Regions from separate parts of the Priestia sp. ST2 genome, predicted to be linked through region 3. Evidence: predicted binding sites of a transcription regulator. Region 3 holds the regulator's gene; each other region holds the start of a gene.
The links. The regulator LexA, encoded in region 3, represses DNA repair genes until DNA is damaged. The targets are predictions, from matches to a motif close to CGAACATATGTTCG.
Positions count from the first base shown of each region.

Region 1: AC0KUU_RS11135 (Y-family DNA polymerase) is a predicted target of LexA. The motif match lies at 3,312-3,325, and genes of this name have one in related genera.
Region 2: AC0KUU_RS23580 (Y-family DNA polymerase) is a predicted target of LexA. The motif match lies at 3,053-3,066, and genes of this name have one in related genera.
Region 4: AC0KUU_RS06540 (DUF6434 domain-containing protein) is a predicted target of LexA. The motif match lies at 2,972-2,985, and genes of this name have one in related genera.

Region 1 is NZ_JBVVNT010000002.1:927,770-932,802, reverse strand. It holds gene AC0KUU_RS11150 (hypothetical protein) at 295-450, shown strand; gene brnQ (branched-chain amino acid transport system II carrier protein) at 1,078-2,430, opposite strand; gene AC0KUU_RS11140 (hypothetical protein) at 2,973-3,215, opposite strand; gene AC0KUU_RS11135 (Y-family DNA polymerase) at 3,370-4,635, shown strand; gene AC0KUU_RS11130 (YolD-like family protein) at 4,650-4,982, shown strand.
Region 2 is NZ_JBVVNT010000006.1:57,130-62,162, reverse strand. It holds gene AC0KUU_RS23595 (hypothetical protein) at 107-946, shown strand; gene AC0KUU_RS23590 (hypothetical protein) at 1,038-2,069, opposite strand; gene AC0KUU_RS23585 (CPBP family intramembrane glutamic endopeptidase) at 2,112-2,915, opposite strand; gene AC0KUU_RS23580 (Y-family DNA polymerase) at 3,110-4,375, shown strand; gene AC0KUU_RS23575 (YolD-like family protein) at 4,390-4,725, shown strand; gene AC0KUU_RS23570 (siderophore biosynthesis protein) at 4,781-5,033, shown strand, end outside.
Region 3 is NZ_JBVVNT010000001.1:798,759-803,791, reverse strand. It holds gene tkt (transketolase) at 1-848, opposite strand, end outside; gene AC0KUU_RS04065 (DUF896 domain-containing protein) at 1,016-1,246, opposite strand; gene AC0KUU_RS04060 (YneB family resolvase-like protein) at 1,316-1,984, opposite strand; gene yneA (cell division suppressor protein YneA) at 2,038-2,367, opposite strand; gene lexA (transcriptional repressor LexA) at 2,514-3,131, shown strand; gene AC0KUU_RS04045 (magnesium transporter CorA family protein) at 3,344-4,789, shown strand.
Region 4 is NZ_JBVVNT010000002.1:33,057-38,089, reverse strand. It holds gene celB (PTS cellobiose transporter subunit IIC) at 1-778, opposite strand, end outside; gene AC0KUU_RS06555 (PTS sugar transporter subunit IIB) at 790-1,095, opposite strand; gene AC0KUU_RS06550 (hypothetical protein) at 1,358-1,840, opposite strand; gene AC0KUU_RS06545 (ADP-ribosylglycohydrolase family protein) at 1,897-2,829, opposite strand; gene AC0KUU_RS06540 (DUF6434 domain-containing protein) at 3,020-3,586, shown strand; gene AC0KUU_RS06535 (malate:quinone oxidoreductase) at 3,703-5,033, opposite strand, start outside.

The DNA.
Region 1 (5,033 bases), on a different contig from region 3:
TTATGGGTCACTAAGGACGATCTTTTACAATCTCGTTTAAGCTAGAAGTGATAAAAATGTACAATAACCAATGGTATTTCAAAGATAAAAAAGAAAAACAAAAAGTGAACGATCCCTTGATTATCAAGGGATCGTTTTTTATATGTTTTCTGGAAAGAGTGATTATGTTAACTAACTTTGTATATGATATTCAAGTTTCCCAACTCAATTTTGATATATAATTAAAATAGAATAAACCTGTGATTTAGTCTATTTAGATGGCAAAACATAAAGGTTATAAAGGAAAATATAGAGATGAATGTAAATAAAAAATGGTTTTTAGCTAAGTATGAGCCAGCATCCAAAGTAGGTGCTTATAAGTGGGACTACAAGTTTGATAATAGTATTGAAGCAATGCGGTTAGTAAATAGATATCTAATTGAAAGTTTAGATACAGTTATTTATCTATGACCAAGTAATAAGTTAAAGAATACATAACTACAATAAAGCCTCAAGAAGTATGTAACACTTCTTGAGGCTTTATTTATTCCTATAAAATCGTTTTATGTTAATCAGTTTTAGATATTGTATATGTTATTAAAATCAAAAAAGAGCTAACTATAGCCCTTTTTTGATTTTAATAGATAGTTCTACATTATCTTCTGGGTTTTATCGGGGTATATATTAACCTTTAATATGTATTTTTTTGCAGTTATAAGTTACAAAAAAGGGAAATATAGAAGTTTTTTATATCTAAGAACAGGAATCTAATAATATTTTATTAAAAACATATATAACAAGAGAAACGCGTAAAAAGAGGCTTTTACTTCGTGTAAGTAAAAGCCTCTTTTTACATTTGCTTTATTATTTAAGAGAATTTTTAAGCAATTCATCTTCTCCCATTAAATCTTCTTTAATCTTATCTAAATACTAACGCATCCATACAGCTATAAGCTTGTGACGTTTTCTTCATAGTTATACTCCCTTATTTAGAAGTTAATTGAAACTTCATTTTATACTAAGTGCGAAATAGTAATAAAAGGAGGCTTCAAAGTGGTCATCTAAATGCTTTAATTTAATCAGAGAATTAAAGTGAATTTATTTATTTAACCTTGTTGATTTAGAAGTAAATTGCTCTTTATTTTTAAACAAGTTAACTCCATAACCTGCAAGACCTCCAATAATTGCAGGGAATATCCAACCTAATCCAATATGGTAAAGAGGAAGATAGTAAGTAAATAATTGGTCAATACCAGGGATGTGTAAACCAAAATCATTTAATCCATCTATCAGGCTTACAACAAATGTTAAGAATAGGCTGCCTTGGTATACCTCAGCACATCCTTTAAATAAAGAATGAAGGAAAGTCAAAAAGATTAGAACGATTGCTAATGGATAGAGCACTGTTAAAACAGGTACTGAAAAAGAAATTAAATGATTCAATCCAACATTTGCGATGATTGCGCTAAACACGGATAAGCTAATCGCAATTTTCTTATAAGAAATAGAAGGTAATAATTTATGGAAATAAGAAGAGCATGAAGTAATAAGCCCTACGCTAGTTGTCAGACAAGCTACTGTGATCATTAAGCCTAATAGTAATCCTCCATATTCTCCAAAATAATAATCAGAAACTTTCGCTAACACCGTACCACCATTATCTAAATGCCCAAGCTTTTCTACACTTGAAGCGCCCATGTACGAAAGGGCAGAATAGATAGTTGCAAGAATAATAGCAGCAATTCCTGTAGCTTTTAGACAAACAGTTATAATTTGCTTCTTTGTTTTAGCGCCTTTTTCTTTAATTGCATTGATAATAATGATTCCGAAAACGAAAGATGCAAGAGTATCCATTGTTAGATATCCTTCTTGGAACCCATTAAAAAAAGAGTTTGTTACATATTTTTCTGTGGGTGCTTGAAATTTTCCAATAGGATGAATAAAAGCTACTAGAACTAGAATTCCGATGAATGTTAATTTAATTGGCGTTAAGAATTTTCCGACAATATCGACAATTTTCGCCGGATTGAGAGAAAAAAAGCATGTAATGCTGAAAAATATAATAGTAAACACAAGTAAAGCTATAGAACTAGAGCCTTCAGAAATGAAAGGTTTAAGTCCGATTTCAAAAGAGACGTTACCTGTTCGTGGGATAGCAAATAAAGGTCCAATAGCTAGATAAAGAACAGTTGTAAATACTAAACCAAAGATAGGATGTACGCGACTTGCTAATGATTGTAAATCTTCCTTTCCAGAGAATCCAAAAGCTAGTACACCAAGTAAAGGCAAGCCTACTCCAGTAACTAAAAAACCTGCATTTGCTGACCAGATATTTGCTCCCGCTGACTGGCCAAGCATGGCAGGAAATATTAAATTTCCAGCTCCAAAAAATAATGCAAATAACATTAAACCAATGATTACTATAAAAGAAAACGGTACTTTGTTTGACACGGTGAAACCCCCATTAATAATATTCTTCATAAAAAATTAAATTTTCAGACAACTAAACCTGCAAATAACTTATCTTTTTTGTATTATAAACAGTCAAATTACATATTTCAATATAAAAAATAAACTTTTTTAATAAAATTTAAAAATTATCAATTTTCCGTTCATTATTCATTATTAAAATAAAAATAATATTAAAAAACAAAATCTTTATTCAAATCGCGTACATTAAGTAGTTTAATACGGATATTTTTTTGAAAAGATCATAAATAATATTCAAAACGCGTATATTATTCTATTAATTAATGGGATTTAATTACATGCAAGAAAGTTTATAAATATAGTACTACGAAACTTATAAAGCTTTTTAAAATGGGCTGAACATCAAAAGTAAAATCAATTATTTAATATCTATAAAATACATAATAAATTTTATAGATACTGAAAAGACCTTATTAACATATTAATTAGGGTCTTTTTATCATTATTTCTTATTCCGATTAAATCCAACGATCTATATTACTTTCAAAGTACTTTATTTCACCTTATCTTTTTCTTTTGAATCCAAAACTCACCATATAAGCTATTGCTAATGAGATAAAAGCAGCAATACTAAACTTTATGTAAGAAATCTCTAAAGCCCAAAGGCCGTATTTGTCTGCATTTAAACGATACATAGACCACCACTGTCCATTTTCACCTTTGAATAATGAAACGACAATCCACAAAAGAACTAAGAATAAAAACCATGAAAAAAAGATAATATAGTTAGTCATTTTCTTATTCATTTGCCATCTCCTTTATCTTCCAAATTTACTCACAATATTCTTGTCTCCTATTATATTAACAATAATCGGGAAAACTTTAGAGTTTTTATTGAATAAAGAACATTTGTTCGTATATAATAGAGAACAAACGTTCTTTATTTAAGGAGTTATTCCAATGGATTATGAATATCTACCAAACAGAGTCATTATTTGTATTGATATGAAAGCATTCTTTGCTTCTGTTTCATGCGTGATACGTAGGCTAGATCCATTAAAAACAAAGTTGGCAGTTGTAGGAGATACAAAGCGGTCGGGATCAGTTGTGTTAGCTGCCACACCCTTATTAAAGAAAGAAGGGATCAAAACAGGCAGCCGTCTTTTCGACATTCCTAGAAGGAAAGATATCCATGTCGTAAATCCATCCATGGAAAGGTATGTCAAGGCTTCGAACTATGTTTCTAGTTTGGTATTACAGTATGTGGCTCCTGAGGATTTTCATGCGTATAGCATTGATGAGTTGTTTATTGATGCCACAGCTTCTTTGCATTTATTCGCTCGCACACCAAAAGAATTAGCCCGTAAAATCATCAACGAGATTTATCGCAAAACACGGCTGACAGCTACTGCAGGCATAGGTCCGAATCTCTTACTGGCTAAGGTGAGCTTAGATCATGAGGCCAAGAATAGCACAACAGGGGTAGCTTATTGGCGATACGAAGATATTCCTTTCAAATTATGGTCGATTCACCCAATGAAGGATTTCTGGGGAATCTCGTCTGCTACGGAAAGACGCTTAAATCGTTTGGGCATTCACTCCATAAAAGAACTCGCTCTTTCTTCTGTAGAGATGATACGTAAAGAATTTGGTGTCTTAGGAGAGGAAATCCACCAACATGCAAATGGAATTGATTTTAGTCGCATTTCTGACGTGTATATTCCGAGCTCTCGATCATTCGGGAAGAGTCAAATTCTGTTTCGAGACTATACAAATCGAAAAGAAGTGGAATTGCTGCTATTAGAACTGTTAGACGATGTGTGCTTTCGTTTACGTATGCATCAAGTCGTGGCACATACTATTCATTTATCCATTGGCTACAGCAAACAAACAGGTGGAGGTTTCTCGAGGCAAAAGAAAATGGAGCGAGCTTCGAATTTAAGTCAAGATATCTTCCCTTATTGTTTAACCATCCTACACACATTTGATAGCGGAATGCCCATTCGATCGATTGGAATTTCTTTATCGAACACCCTTATTCAAGAAGAAGAGCAAATGAGCTTATTTGAAGATATTGACCAGCGCGAAAGAGCCTATGCCCTTGCTAAAACGATTGATGAAATTCGTATGCGTTATGGGAAGAATAGCGTTCTGCGAGCTTCAAGCCATCTCGAGCATTCAACAGCTCGTTATCGAAACGGCCTTTTAGGAGGTCATAAAGCATAAAGGAGGAAGATGACATGCAAAACAGAGGAATGAAAAAATGGCGACCGTTTGCCACTATGCCCGAGCAATACAAAGGATTACAAGAAGTTATAAAAAAGCAATCAGAAATACCTCAACCTTTTTTAACAGAAGATCAAATGGAACAAATTAATTTTACCTTGATCGAAGCTCTCCATACACATAAAAAAGTATACCTTACGTATTACAAGCATGGGCAATGTATAACGGAAACAGGAGTTATTCAATTTGTAGATTCCCTTGGAGGGTTATTTGTATTTATAGATGAAGGATGTAAGCAAACGAACAAAATGAGGTTAAGCGAGCTAATTGATGTTCGTTTCATGTAGTAGAAAATAATAAAACCGTTTATTTACATAAGATTTCCATACATAATTAGT
Region 2 (5,033 bases), on a different contig from region 3:
TGTTCATGGAAGATAAAACATAAAATTCTAAAATATAGATATCAATTCCACTAAAGTTATTTTATATTAGATACAAGATTATAAAGAGATACTTAGGGGGTTATACATGAAAAAGTTTGAAAGGTTTAAGAAATTTAAATCGTTTGAGAAAGTGAAAATTTTTACAGGTAAATTTAAAACGGTTAATAAAAATTTAAAAAGACTTTTGTACATTACTGGAGTTTGGGTATTTGCATACGATTTTATTTTAGTGAATATACCAGCTTGGCATCCAATTCTTGTGACAATAGGTTTATTAGCAAGAAATGTTTCTTTTGCTTTCATAACAGGATTCATTTTTTTCTTTGTAAACACGCACTTATCTTCCCATAAAACAAAAGTTAACACATATCGATATACAGCTAATAAAATAGCTTCGCTAAACGCTTTAAGTACGAGTTTAATTACTACCATAAAACTTACGTTAAATTTGCCTGATTTCAATAAAGATGCAACAACAGAGGAAGAACTTGAGGAATGGTGTATGCAAATAGCTGGCAACACTCCCGTAACATATAGGGTACTTGCTCATCGTGTTAAATTTCAAGATTGGTATGTGTTATTTAACTTCTTGGATATTGAGACAAGTAAAATAGTAAAAGACTTACTTCTTGTGCGTGATTCTCTAGATAGCGAAACCCTTAGATTAGTTACAAACATTGAAAATAAAGTTAATATGTTTATAAATGTGAGCAAAGGTCTTCCAATTGGACCAGATTATTCACTAAAATCTTTTGCTAAAGATATATTTGAATACAGAGGAATGTGTAAAGAGCTGATTCTTCACTTAAATAAAGAATACAAACCAATTGCAGATGAATACCATCACCTAGAGAACAAAAAGACTAAAGAAAGGAGAGAACTAAAGGGGCAACAACAAGTCCAACAGCAAAATATTCAATTATAAATCAAAAGACCTCCCTGTGTCAGGAGGTCTTTTTTTCATTTCCCTGTACGTTTTGTCATATACTCAGATTAAGCACCCTTAAAGTTGAGTATTATTTTGCACCTCTCCCTATTTTTTGTACTGGAAGAGTAACAGCATCTTCAGGTGATAACCCTTTTTTTAGCCTTGATCTAAGAGTGCCAGCACTTATATTATATTTTCGAGCCGCCATTTGTAATGGAATCTTTTCCCCAAACACCTCAATATAACGAGTAACCCTTGTGTTATTTGACTGTTCCATCCTAGTTGCCCATGAGCAATTTTCAGGAGTATAATCCCCATTAACATCTTTTCTTTCTAAAGTTAACCCCTCTTTATAGGTATCTGCCATATCCCTATGAAACGCTTCAAAGCTTTCATTCCATTTATCACAAACTTTAATCCCTCGCCCACCGTAATTATGATAAGCCGTATCATTAGGTTTATTACAACGGCGGCGCATTTTTTCCCAAGTATTATATAAAGGGTGTTTATAAAGCCCGTGCTTTACATTTAAGTCAGTGCGTCTGGTTAAGCAGCCACATGACTTAGTACGTCCTGATTTTAAAGGGTGTTTACGCGTAGTAATTTCTTCCCCGCACTCACATTTGCATTTCCACATAGCAAATTTTTTTGATTTGTCTAAACCTGCATACTCAATAACGGTTAACCTTTCAAAAACTTGCCCCGTTAAATCTTCTCTAGTGCTAGGATTACTCCCTTTTATGGAACAGCAAGGTTCAGTCTTACTCACTTTTTTTATGCAGCCACATGACTTAGGCTTTCCAGAATTCAAATCTCCTGTTCGTTTGGTAACCTCTTCCCCGCACTCACATTTGCATTTCCACATGTGGTATCCCTTTATTGCCCCTACATACTCCACAACAGTTAATTTGTTGACTACTTTTCCAGTTAAGTCCTCTTTAGGCTTTTTACCTTTTTTAAGACATCCGCATGACCTAGTAGTTCCATTCTTTAAAGCAGATGCACGTGTAGTTATTTCCTCGCCACACTCGCATTTGCATTTCCATTTTTTCGATCCTGCATACTCAATAGCTGTTAATCTTTCAAAGACTTTTCCAGTTAAATCTTCATACTTAATCAATTTTTAATCCTCCCCTATATTGGCTGAGCCAAATGAAAATATCTAAGTTATGGTTCTTAAAAATAAGGTTATAGCAATTATTAGTAGGTCGAAAAATAGGTGCGCTATATATGTACTCCATAAGTTTCTAGTTTTTAAATATAGTATAATTTTAATAACTGAAGGCAAACCAATTGATATTACGCATTGAAGTACATTAAAATCATATGTCCACAGATGAGCTAATCCAAACACTAAACACGCTAATAAACCAGATACCCCTATACTAAGAGCATAAAGAGGTTCTTTTCTCCTCGTGAACCATTTCAAACCTAAAAAGAACGCTGAAAAAAAGAGTAGTTCTTCACCTAATAATTGAATGATGAAATTAAAAATATCACTTGGGATAAAACTTACAATCTCGGATTGTGCAGTCGGATTGTATGAAAGCCCAAATACTAAAAAATCGTGCATAAAAAAGGCTGCTACCAATGATGCACCTGCTACAGTAAGGGATATTCTAAAATGCTGCATTGTTACTTTTCTAAAAAATATTCTAATGTTCTGTCTGAATAGTAAATAAAATATTAGAGCTTGAGGAAATGTATAAAAACAGGCTGATAACACTGTGTACAATACAGAGCCATTTGTTGAGACTTTTAACAATAATAAAGTATCTATGTCAGTAGCTGCGTATACAACCGTTACAATTAAAGATGCTATGAATTGGATGAGAAATTTATGAAATGAAATGGATTTTATAGTTTGAAAAATCAATATAGCATTATCAAATATTTCTTTCACGTTCCGGTCAACTTTTTGTTTATTAGTTTCTACCATTTTAGGTTTTTCTGATCGAGCTAACAAAAAATCATCATCCTTTCAACCAATTATGATTCCTTATTTATCCATAATATCATAGTAGAAATATCTGATTATATAAAAACCTAAGGAGAATTTTACAAATTTAATAGCAATAATCGGGAAAAGATTCCATTGAATAAAGAACGTTTGTTCGTATATAATAAAGAACAAACGTTCTTTATTGAGGAGTTATTCCAATGGATTATGGGCAGCTACCAAACAGAGTCATTATTTGCATAGACATGAAGAGTTTTTTTGCTTCGGTTTCCTCTGTCATACGGGGTTTAAATCCTTTGAAAACAAGGCTTGCGGTTGTAGGAGATGTCAAACGGTCGGGATCTGTTGTGTTAGCTGCCACACCTTTATTAAAGAAAGAAGGGATCAAAACAGGAAGTCGCCTGTTTGAAATTCCTAAAAGGAAAGATATCCATGTGGTGAATCCATCCATGGAGAGATACATCAAGGCTTCGAACTATATTTCTAGCTTGGTGTTACAGTATGTGGCTCCTGAGGATTTTCATGCGTATAGCATTGATGAGTTGTTTATTGATGCAACAGCTTCTTTGCATTTATTTGCTCGAACACCAGAGGAACTAGCTCATCGTATACTTAATGAGATCTATCGCAAAACACGGCTGACAGCTACCGCAGGAATCGGTCCTAATCTCTTACTGGCTAAAGTTAGCTTAGATCATGAAGCGAAGCACAGTCCAACAGGAGTTGCTTATTGGCGATATGAAGATATTCCCTTTAAGTTATGGTCGATTCATCCAATGAAAGATTTCTGGGGGATCTCGTCAGCTACAGAAAGACGCTTAAACCATCTAGGCATCCATACGATAAAAGAACTCGCTCTTTCTTCAAAGGAGATGTTACAAAAGGAATTTGGCATCATGGGAGAGGAACTTTACCAACATGCGAATGGGATTGACTTTAGTCGCATTTCCGATGTGTACATTCCTAGTTCCCGTTCCTTTGGGAAAAGTCAGATTCTCTTTCGAGATTATACAAGCCGAAAAGAAGTGGAATTATTACTATTGGAGCTATTGGACGATGTTTGTTTTCGTTTACGCATGCATCAAGTGGTGGCTCAAACGATCCATTTATCGATTGGCTACAGTAAACAAACAGGTGGAGGCTTCTCCAGACAAAAGAAAATGGGAAGAGCTTCAAACTTAAGCCAAGATATTTTTCCTTATTGCTTAACCATCTTACATACATATGATAATGGAATGCCGATTCGCTCCATTGGGATCTCCTTATCAAACACAAGCATTGAAGAAGAGGAGCAAATGAGCTTATTTGAGGATATCGATCAACGTGAAAGAGCCTATGCTCTTGCGAAAACGATTGATGAAATTCGGATGCGTTATGGAAAGAATAGTGTTTTACGGGCTTCAAGCTATCTGGATCACTCAACAGCTCGTTATCGAAATGGTCTTATTGGCGGCCATAAAGCTTAAAGGAGGATGATATCATGAATGACGATAGAGGAATGAAAAAATGGCGCCCGTTTGCGAGTATGCCAGAACAATACACAGGATTGCAGGAAGTTATAAATAAGCAAATAGAAGTAACTCAACCTGTTTTAACAGAAGAGCAAATGGAACAAATCAATTTCACCTTAATCGAAGCCTTACATACCAATAAACAAGTTTACCTTACCTATTATAAGCAAGGCCACTGTATAACAGAGACAGGATTGATTCAGTTTGTTGATTCCCTGGGAGATCTCTTTATTTTCATCGATGAAGTATTTGAATTAAAAAATAAAATGAGGTTAAGTGAGCTGATTGATGTTCGATTCGTGTAAAATTAAAGTAGATTGGTGAACTATTTATAAATTTGTTGAGTAAGGAGGAAGAATGATGAACATTCCTAAACAATTTATTAAACCATTTCCTTCATACGAAGGTGTGTTTTACGATAACTTGGAACAGCATAAAAAACATTTTTTACCTATTTGTTCCATCAACCTACAATGTATTGAACCTGAATGGGACGAGTGGCTACATATTGTATCAGCGAAGGAAATTCATGAAGGGTGTGTAGGTGAGTTTACTCAACCGTTTCATACGAATTTTACGAAAGAAGATACGTTGGGTTTTGATGTTATTGACG
Region 3 (5,033 bases):
AATGTCCATGCATAAGCTTCTTTTGTTAATTTTGTTTCATCGGAACCTAATGGAGAACCGTGCACGCCAGAAGTACCCGCGTGGTTTGGAGAACCAAATCCGATTGTTGTTTTTACTTCAATTAGCGTCGGGCGTGTTAAATCGCCTTTTGCTTCTTCAATTGCGTTTGCAATCGCTGTCAAGTCATTGCCGTCTTCAACGCGGATTACTTGCCATCCGTAAGCTTTGAAACGATCTTCTACGTTCTCAGAGAACGAGCGATCTAAATCTCCGTCTAAAGAAATATCATTTGAATCGTATAAAACAACTAAACGTCCTAATTTTAAGTGTGCTGCTAATGAAGCTGCTTCAGCAGATACACCTTCCATTAAGTCTCCGTCACCACAAATACCATACGTAAAGTGGTCTACAATTTCTAAACCTTCTTTGTTGTATGTTTCAGCTAAATGACGTTCTGCCATTGCTTTACCAACAGCCATTGCAATACCTTGTCCTAGTGGACCAGTTGTTGCATCAACACCTGCTGTATGACCGAACTCTGGATGACCTGGTGTTTTACTTCCCCATTGACGGAAGTTTTTAAGGTCTTCAATTGATAAGTCATATCCAGCTAAATGAAGCAAGCTGTATAATAGTGCCGATCCGTGTCCTGCTGATAATACAAAGCGGTCACGGTTGAACCAGTTTGGATTCTTTGGATTGATGTTCATAAATTTTGTCCACAATGTATATGCCATTGGAGCAGCTCCCATTGGCATACCTGGGTGACCTGAATTTGCTTTTTCAATCGCATCGATTGATAAAGTACGAATTGTTGCAATCGAAAGATCTTCAATACGTTGTGTCATACTCTTCATTCCTTTCAAAACTATGTACATATGTTATCATACTAATGATTTGCTTATTTGTACAATACTTGAACCAAAAAATTTTCCACTTTTACAGTTTTTGTGTGCCTTATTAAAAATATACAAAAAACTAGAAGGAACACTCCCTCTAGTTTTACTAGAACGTCTTAGTGAAGACGCTTCTTTTTACTCTCTTTTAACTTCTTAGGCGTAACATCTTTACCTTCTTCGTCCACAACTTTAATCGTATGAAGGTGATTTGTCATAGATTGTCGGAAAACTTTTAAATATTCCTGACGTAGCTCTTGCTGTTCTTTCGCTTCAGATTCTGTCAGACCTTCAGCCTTTGCCTTTTTTGAAAGAGCATTAATACGAGCAAGTTTATCTTTTGATAGCATATAAAACCTATCTCCTTATAATCAATAATTAAAATTACCGAACCGTTCCGGCAACATGTAGTCATCTTACTAAATCTCTTTCGTTTTATCAAGAGATTGAGCATTCTCTTGGTATTCTTGATAGCGGCGATGTACCGTCGCTTTTGAAATATTATAGCCAAAACCTTTTAGCGTAACTGAAATTTCAGCAAAGGTTAAGCCGTTATGACGAAGACGGACAATTTCTTCAATTGGCGCTTCTTTTTTTTCTCTTCCCGAGTTAACTCCTTGATTTTTTAAATTTTGCTGCGGACGATAACCGTTTTCTACAGCTCTTTTCATTCCTCTTTTAATTTTAGCATTATGTAATTTCCGCTGATGCTCTTCCACTAAGCTAATAATATCTAACACCATTGAATCAGATTCTGAAAGCTGAAGCTGGCCTTGATGACTAATCGTATAGATGGTAGCATTTTCTTTATGAAAAGCATGAAGCAGCGCAATTCGAGCATTTCCTCTGCCTAATCGTGTTTCATCTTGAATAAGCAACACAGATATTTTTTCTTCTTTCATTGTATGAAGAACATCCAAAATACCCTCTCTGTCTACTTCATATCCGCTCGCTTTTTCCATTACGACTTTTTTTACGTCTAGATGGTGAAGAGCAGCAAGCTTTTTTAATTCTTCTTGCTGGCGCTGTAAAGATGTTTCTTGGGTTTTTTTATCCGTACTGACACGGCAATAAATAATGGCATCCACTTTTATCACGACCTTTTCGGCTTCTAACAATATTCAGGAACGGCCGTTACACACTACTGTTCAATTGCCACTTGATTATGTAACTCTTTTTTTAAAACAGGAATATATAATTTATCTCCAGGAGATAAAGACTGGGCAGTGTCTGAGTTTAAATCATTGACGTCTTCAACCCATTTGACAAATTCATTGGTGGTCAAATGATGGTGATTATGATACTTGTTGGACAATTCCCAAAGCGTATCTCCTTTTGTAATAGTAACCGTTGAATATTTGTCTAAATCTACTTTATCCGCTCCTAAAACCAGCGTCAATACATATGTAAGTGCAGCGATAACTGCAAAAAAAATAGCGTAATGTTTCATAGAATGTAAGAATTGTTGCATATTATGATCCCCCTGTCAGAATATATGTTCTTATTTTATTGAGAACATTTGTTTCTGTCAATGGAATTCTTCGAACTTATGTTTGTATATTGACACATCACGTGGTATAATTCACCTAAAGAATAGCTAAAATCGAGGTGAAAAATATGAAGCTATCAAAACGTCAACAAGACATACTAGATTTTATTAAGCATGAAGTAAAATTAAAAGGTTATCCGCCTTCTGTTCGTGAGATTGGGGAAGCGGTAGGATTAGCCTCTAGCTCCACTGTACACGGGCATTTAGCTCGTTTAGAAAGCAAAGGGTTAATTCGCAGAGATCCGACAAAACCAAGAGCAATCGAAGTTCTTCAACTAGACGAAGTAAACATCCCTAAAAGCAATGTCATTAATGTTCCTGTTATCGGTAAAGTAACAGCGGGTCTGCCTATAACAGCTGTTGAAAATGTGGAAGAATATTTCCCTCTTCCAGATAAATTCGTTTCTCCAGATGATCATGTATTTATGCTTGAAATTATGGGAGAAAGTATGATTGAAGCAGGTATTCTAGATGGCGATATGGTAATCGTACGTCAGCAGCAAACAGCTAATAATGGAGATATTGTGGTCGCTATGACCGAAGACAACGAAGCAACGGTAAAACGTTTCTTTAAAGAAGAAAATTTCGTTCGTTTACAGCCTGAAAATTCAACGATGGCGCCTATTATTCTTCGCCACGTAACGATTTTAGGAAAAGTAACTGGTGTATATCGCACGATTCACTAATCAGACACTGTATGTAAAACCAACTAATGATGATGTTAGTTGGTTTTTTTTACGTTTGTTTTCTAAAAAAATTGGCATATTATAAATGATACGTTGAATCATTGCAGGCGGGTAGAACGGTTTTTATAAAGCTTGTTTTACCTTTTACTTTCTACCTGCATTTCCTCGACTCTTACAAGGAAATACAACCGACCATAAGAAGGATGTAGTTTATGACCAATACACCAAGGAAAACAGAACCATTTCAAACCATTGTACCTGCCAAAGCAATGAACATGTTTCTTTTTCCTTTTTCCTTTGACCGAAAAAATAAAGAGCAGCTTGTTCATGCGCTGAAAGCAAATTTGTTCGAGTTTTTCTCCATTCAAAACAAACATTTAGAAAAAGAATACTACGGAGAACAATATTACGTATCTCATGATAGCCTGGATCAATATTTTCTTCCTTACATTGAATGCATTCTATTCCCTGACTCGTGCGAAAAAGAAGGGTTGCTTCGATTTTCAAAAAAAATAGACCATGCCATTACGTTACACACTTCCTCCACCACCGTGTCTAGCAACGTGCTGTCTGTGGATGTTTTTTTATGTCCTTTTGAAATTGGCGTCATGACCATTCGCACTGAGATGAGCCATAATCATTACACCTATGATGATATTTTAGAGTTCATGAATCATTTTCGTGTATTAGAACCGAAGCTTGCTGAAGAGCATGGATCCACCATTACCTATGAACACCACCGCTATAGCAAAGTACAAGATTATATTTTTTCACAGCTCGCGCCATTTTTGAACGAACACATCAAGAAAGAAGCCACACGTGAACAGCATGTGGGGAGCCTTCCTTATTTTATCGATGAACGGATGTTTGTGTTAAGTTATGTAACGGTAAATCAAGAGCAAGAGATTAATTCCACAACTTTATTTCGTACTGGACAGCTAAATAGCTATATGCCTGACGGGAAAGCGTTTATTTCTGCACACAATCATGAGTATATTAAAACGTATAATACTAAACACGTGTATTCCAGATGGGCTCCTGAAACCTATTACGTCATAACAGACCATGTGTTTTCATGTATTTCTAAATCGACAGACTCTAAAACGGATCAGCTTTTGATGAATCATCTATTTGGCCAGCATTACTATAATTTATTTTTACATTTTTTCTATAAAATCGTGTTGCTAAAACTATCTTATGAGTATTCTCAGCTCACGTTTCATAAAAATTCAGAGGGCATTGAACGACTAATCCGCTCTATTACCGTGTTCTCAGGTAAATATTTATTTTTAGAAATTAGCTCTCGCACAGAAGGTCAAGAGTTTTCTGAGCTCTTTAAAAAAATCTTCCATATCAATTCTCTTTATCAAGAAGTCAAAGAAACTCTTGGTACTTTGTACCAAAACCAAGAGAAAATCGCAGCTAAGCGTCACAATTACTTATTATTAATTTTAACGATTTACACGGTTCTTTCCGGTATTTACGGAATGAATTTAGTTATTAGCAAACTAAAGGGAAACATCAATTGGGATAGTATGAAGCAGTTTTCTATCTTTGAATATATCGCTTTAATAGTAGCTCTATCAGGAATTCTGATCAGCATTAGTCTCGGAGTGAGTTCCCTATGGAATTTATTAAAAGATCGGTTTAAAACATAAAAGCTGTTCGCATCAGAAAACACATGATAAAAAAGAAGAGATTGAGACATAACTAAATCAAGCGAATCTATAGGGGAACAAATGGAATAAATAAGCTAGTAGGGATTGCTTGTTACACCGCTGTTGACTTCCGTGCAAGACTTCGCTTTCCGCGGGCAGTGAGTCTTGCCCTCCAATCAACCTCTAAAAGCAACTAAAAACACGAAACCTACGTTCACCATACCAATGAAAAAATCCGAACGAA
Region 4 (5,033 bases), on a different contig from region 3:
CAGAACCAACAATCGTCGCACCGTGTAGCCCCGTACTCCACATAAGAGTAATTAAGATAAAAATCAGAATCGTACCGACTAAGCTTGTACCAATATGAGTTAAAGGCTGTTGCAGTAAAACCGTCACGACATTATGTAAATTCCCGAAGTCTCCGACGTTTTCTACAAGCAAACGTAGCATCCATATAACCATTACAGCGCCAAACCCTGGTATTAACGCTGAAAATGAACGAGCGACAGCTGGTGGAACGGTTTCTGGAAGCTTAATCACAATATTTTTTTGAATAATCTTCCGGTAAACTTCTGTTGCGATAACAGCTATGACCATCCCCACAAAAAGACCTTTACTCGTGAACATCGCCGTTTGGTAAGCTGTTTCGACCATAGCCGTTCCATCTGCGTTTTCTCCAATCGTATACGAAACAAAAGGTGTCCCGACAAAGAAAGCAGCTAAAGACACTGCACCTGAAGCAAGTGCATCCACTTTATACGATTCTGCTAAGCGATAGGCAATCCCGAACGTAGCTACTAAAGCCATAATTTCAAACGTTCCTCGGTACGGGTATAAAATGCTTGCTTTTAGCTTAGGATGTTCTGTTAAAAAATCTGTGTAGGCTTGAAAAGGCAAATTGGCTAAAATTAAGAAAAGTGAACCGATAATAATAAGGGGCATCGTCAGGACCATACCGTCTCGTAATGCTTGAAGATGACGCTGCTGAGCAGCTTTGCCAGCAAGCGGCATAATATATGTTTCAAGTACACGATTCATTTTGCTCAATTGATTCCCTCCTATTTCGAAACTAACTGCTCAGCAGATTTTAGCACTTCTTCTCCGTTACACATTCCGTAATGAACCGGATTAATAACCTCTACTGGAATTCCTTTTTCCTCTCCTAACTTTTTCATTTGAGGAAGCAAGTAGCGCACTTGCGGACCTAAAAGTAAAATATCTGCATCATCAATATGATTTCTAACCGAGTCTCCTGGTACTGCCCAGATTTTGCACGTTGTCTCTTTTTCTTTTGCGCTTTTTTCCATTTTAGTCACTAACAAACTTGTAGACATCCCTGCTGCGCAGCATAGTAAAATATTCATTTCCAATTCCCCCTTGATCAGTGATTGATTAACATCCATAAATGAGATAAGTATCTTGCTAAGGTGTTTTCTTGTTACCTTCACTATATATTGAAAACGCTTTCAATTAAACGTAATATTTTTCCGTTACCAAAGGAAAAATATTGTGTGAATATTCTTTAAATTCTGAGGGGAAGGAATTGTAAATCAAATTGAATTGTGGTAGATTCTTAAAAAAAGATAAGCAGCTCACCCATCTAGGTAAGCTGCTTATCGGCCCTTATTATAACCCAGTAGAAATTGTCTCCTGATGTGAGATTCCTAGGTGGCGGTATGAGATGGTTACTTTTTGTATACTTATATTATCTGCAAGAGAAAGCGCATATATCTGATCACTTTCTTTTCCTTTGTGCGATCTTTCTAGCTGTTCGTCAGGGCCTGTATGCGGCTGCAGCTTCACACTTTGCAAGCTCTTAAACGTATAGCCTTTTGTTTCTTCGCTAGTAAAGTCTCCAAGAAGGAACTCTTTTTTATCATTGCTTACTTGTATTTTTGCATATTCGGACGTTTTGTTTCCGTTGATACGGATTTGTTCTATTTGAATATCTCCTAGAGAGCCCTTATTACCTATAGAAATCAGCTGAACTTTTTTGTTCTTGGCACAGCCAGCGGCTTTAGCCTCCAACGATGCACTCATTTTTACAAATGTATATACTCCAACAAATACGATAATCAAGATACTAGCTATAAGAAAAATCTTTTTCAAAAAAACACTCCTTACCTGACTTTTTCATGAAATACAGCTTCTGTTTATTGTCTTTTTCATATACACGCATCTGCAAATTTCTTACAAGCTCCTATCAACTCTTCTTTTTTAGCAAGCTGACAAACCCACTCTTCAGGAATACCATCCAGCTGATAATATGCTCCTGCCATAGTACCTGCAATAAAGCCTATTGTGTCTGTGTCTTCTCCTAAATTCACAGCGGTAAATACAGCTTCTTTGTAGTCATCGCTTTGCAGAAAAGACCAAAGAGATGCTTCTAGCGAGCTGACGACGTATCCAGTTGACCCGATTTCATTTCTCGCTGCGTGCGGCAAGCTTAGGTTTAACACTCGTTCATACGCAGTGAACTCTGCTTCATACTCCGTACCTGTTAACTGCTTTTGACAAAGATTTACCGCTTTTTCATATGCTTCAAAAGGCTGGTCGCCGTCAAGAAGACAAATAAGCAGCTCCACGTATATAATGCAGCCAAGCGTAGAGCGCACATGGCGGTGCGTGACGTGAGCAATTCTTTCTATTTCTTCTTTTCTTTTTATAAAGCTAGGTTCCTGACGTAGTGTAAACGCAAGCGGAGCAATACGCATAAGCGCTCCGTTTCCGTTGTCGTATTCAGCACTTCCTCCCCACTCTTCTTTAGGAAGCCCGCTTTTATAGCGGCGAATCGCTTCGCTTGTGGCAATGCCAATATCAAACATTTCTCCGTACGGCGTCCAGTAGCCATTCGCCCAATAGCTCGCAAACTTTTGCATCAAATCATATTCATCTTGTTTGTCTAGTAGATTATCAATCAAGCACATCGTCAGAGATGTATCATCTGACCACGTTCCTTTAGGCTGGTTGTATGTACCGTAGCCTGTCATAGTTGTGATCCGAAATGTATCGCGTTTTTTAAACTCAACTGGAACGCCTAAAGCGTCTCCAACAGCTCCTCCTAGAATCGTAGAAAGGACTTTTTTATGTAGCGTCATGCAATCAACTCCTTTTTCTTATTGTAATTGTTTGATTTTGGAATTTGCAAGAGATCTCTTGCCTAGATGCTTTTTCTTCTTTATAAAATAGGAAGAAATATAAAGACATCCCTTCATAATTCTCTAAAACAATTGACCACCAAGAACAAACGTTCTATGATTACTTTGTAAATATATGGAGGTGAAAACAATGAGACCCGAACTTACAAAAAATTTATCTATCAATGACTTCACGGATTTTTACTGGCTCAAAACCGAGCTGCAGAAATTTTGCCGTGAAAACAACATGAGCCCGTCTGGATCTAACATGGAACTTTCAAAAAGAATTGAAGTGTTTTTAACAACCGGTGACACTCAACACTCAGGAGCACCTTCTAAAAGACGCTCGTCCTCTAAAACACAAGCGCCGCTAACATTAGATACCGTCATTGGGGAAAACCACCGCTGCAGTCAAGAAGTACGGGCTTTTTTTAAAGAAGCCATTCATCCTACGTTTCATTTTTCCACGTATATTCAAAACTACCTTAAAGAAAATGTAGGGAAAACCTATCGAGATGTGGTAAAAGCGTGGCATGAAGAAGAAGAACGAAAAAAGCAGCCTTCTTATCAAAAAGAAATTGCGCCTCAGTTTGAGTACAACCGCTTTATTCGCGATTTTTTTAACGATCCGAAAAACAAAGGAAAAAGCCGCGATGATGCAATTGTAGCGTGGAAGCATTTGAAACTTCAGCCTGGAAGCAATCAATACCACTCTTAAATCAAACTCTACATAAATAAAGAGCATTAAAACACCACCTCAAGAAAAGGTGGTGTTTGTGCACGCCTGTAGATTTCTTCACATACGCATGTGCTGTTTGTTACGGCGTAAAATCTTTAGCTATAAACAGACTCTTTTTTAATTAAACCAAGCGTCTGTGAAGTGGACGCATGAATTTCGTTAAAGAAGTCTGGATGATCAACTAATGACATGCCATAGGAAGGAATCATTTCTTTTATTTTTGGCTCCCACTTGTTCATGTTTTCTGGGAAGCATTTTTCCAATACTTCAAGCATAACGTGAACCGCCGTTGATGCACCAGGCGAAGCGCCAAGAAGTGCAGCAACAGAACCATCAGCCGCACTTACAACTTCTGTACCAAACTGAAGCGTTCCTTTTCCTCCGGCTTCCGTGTCTTTGATTACCTGAACACGCTGGCCTGCTACAACGATATCCCAGTCTTCGCTTTTAGCGTTCGGGATAAACTCACGCAGTTCTTCCACACGTTTTTCATTTGATAACAGCACTTGCTGAATCAGGTATTTCGTTAACGCCATTTCTTTGACGCCTGCTGCTAGCATGGTTAAAATATTATTCGGTTTTACAGAACTGATTAAATCCAAGTTTGAACCTGTTTTTAAGAACTTTGGTGAAAATCCGGCAAACGGGCCAAACAACAGCGTCTTTTTGTTATCGATATAGCGTGTATCAAGATGCGGAACTGACATTGGCGGAGCTCCGACTTTGGCTTTTCCATATACTTTCCCGTGATGCTGCGCAATGACTTCAGGGTTATTGCATACCATAAATAATCCGCTTACCGGGAAGCCTCCAATATGCTTGGATTCAGGAATACCTGTTTTTTGAAGTAAAGGCAAGCTTCCGCCTCCGCCTCCGATAAAGATAAACTTTGCCGTGTGGTACTCAACTTTGCCGCTGTCTACATCTGCGACTTTTACTTCCCACATACCGTCACTTTTACGTTTAATATCTTTTACACTTCGTTTGTAATGAACGTGAACCCCTTTATTCTTCAGATGGTCAAACAACATGCGTGTTAAAGCACCGAAGTTTACGTCTGTTCCCGAATCAATTTTAGTTGCGGCAATCGGTTCATTTGACGTGCGCCCCTTCATGATTAGCGGAATCCATTCTTTTAGTTTGTCAGGACTGTCGGAATACTCCATTCCTTGAAACAACGGATTGTTTGACAGCGCTTCAAAACGCTTTTTCAGAAACGATACATTTTTTTCCCCTTGTACCAAACTCATATGCGGAATTGGCATGATAAAATCTTGCGGATTGCGAATCAACTTGCTGCTTACCAGATAAGACCAAAACTGTCTTGACAGCTGAAACTGCTCGTTAATTCGGATCGCTTTTGTTATATCTATAGATCCATCAGCTTTTTCTGATGTATAGTTTAGTTCGCACAGCGCAGAATGGC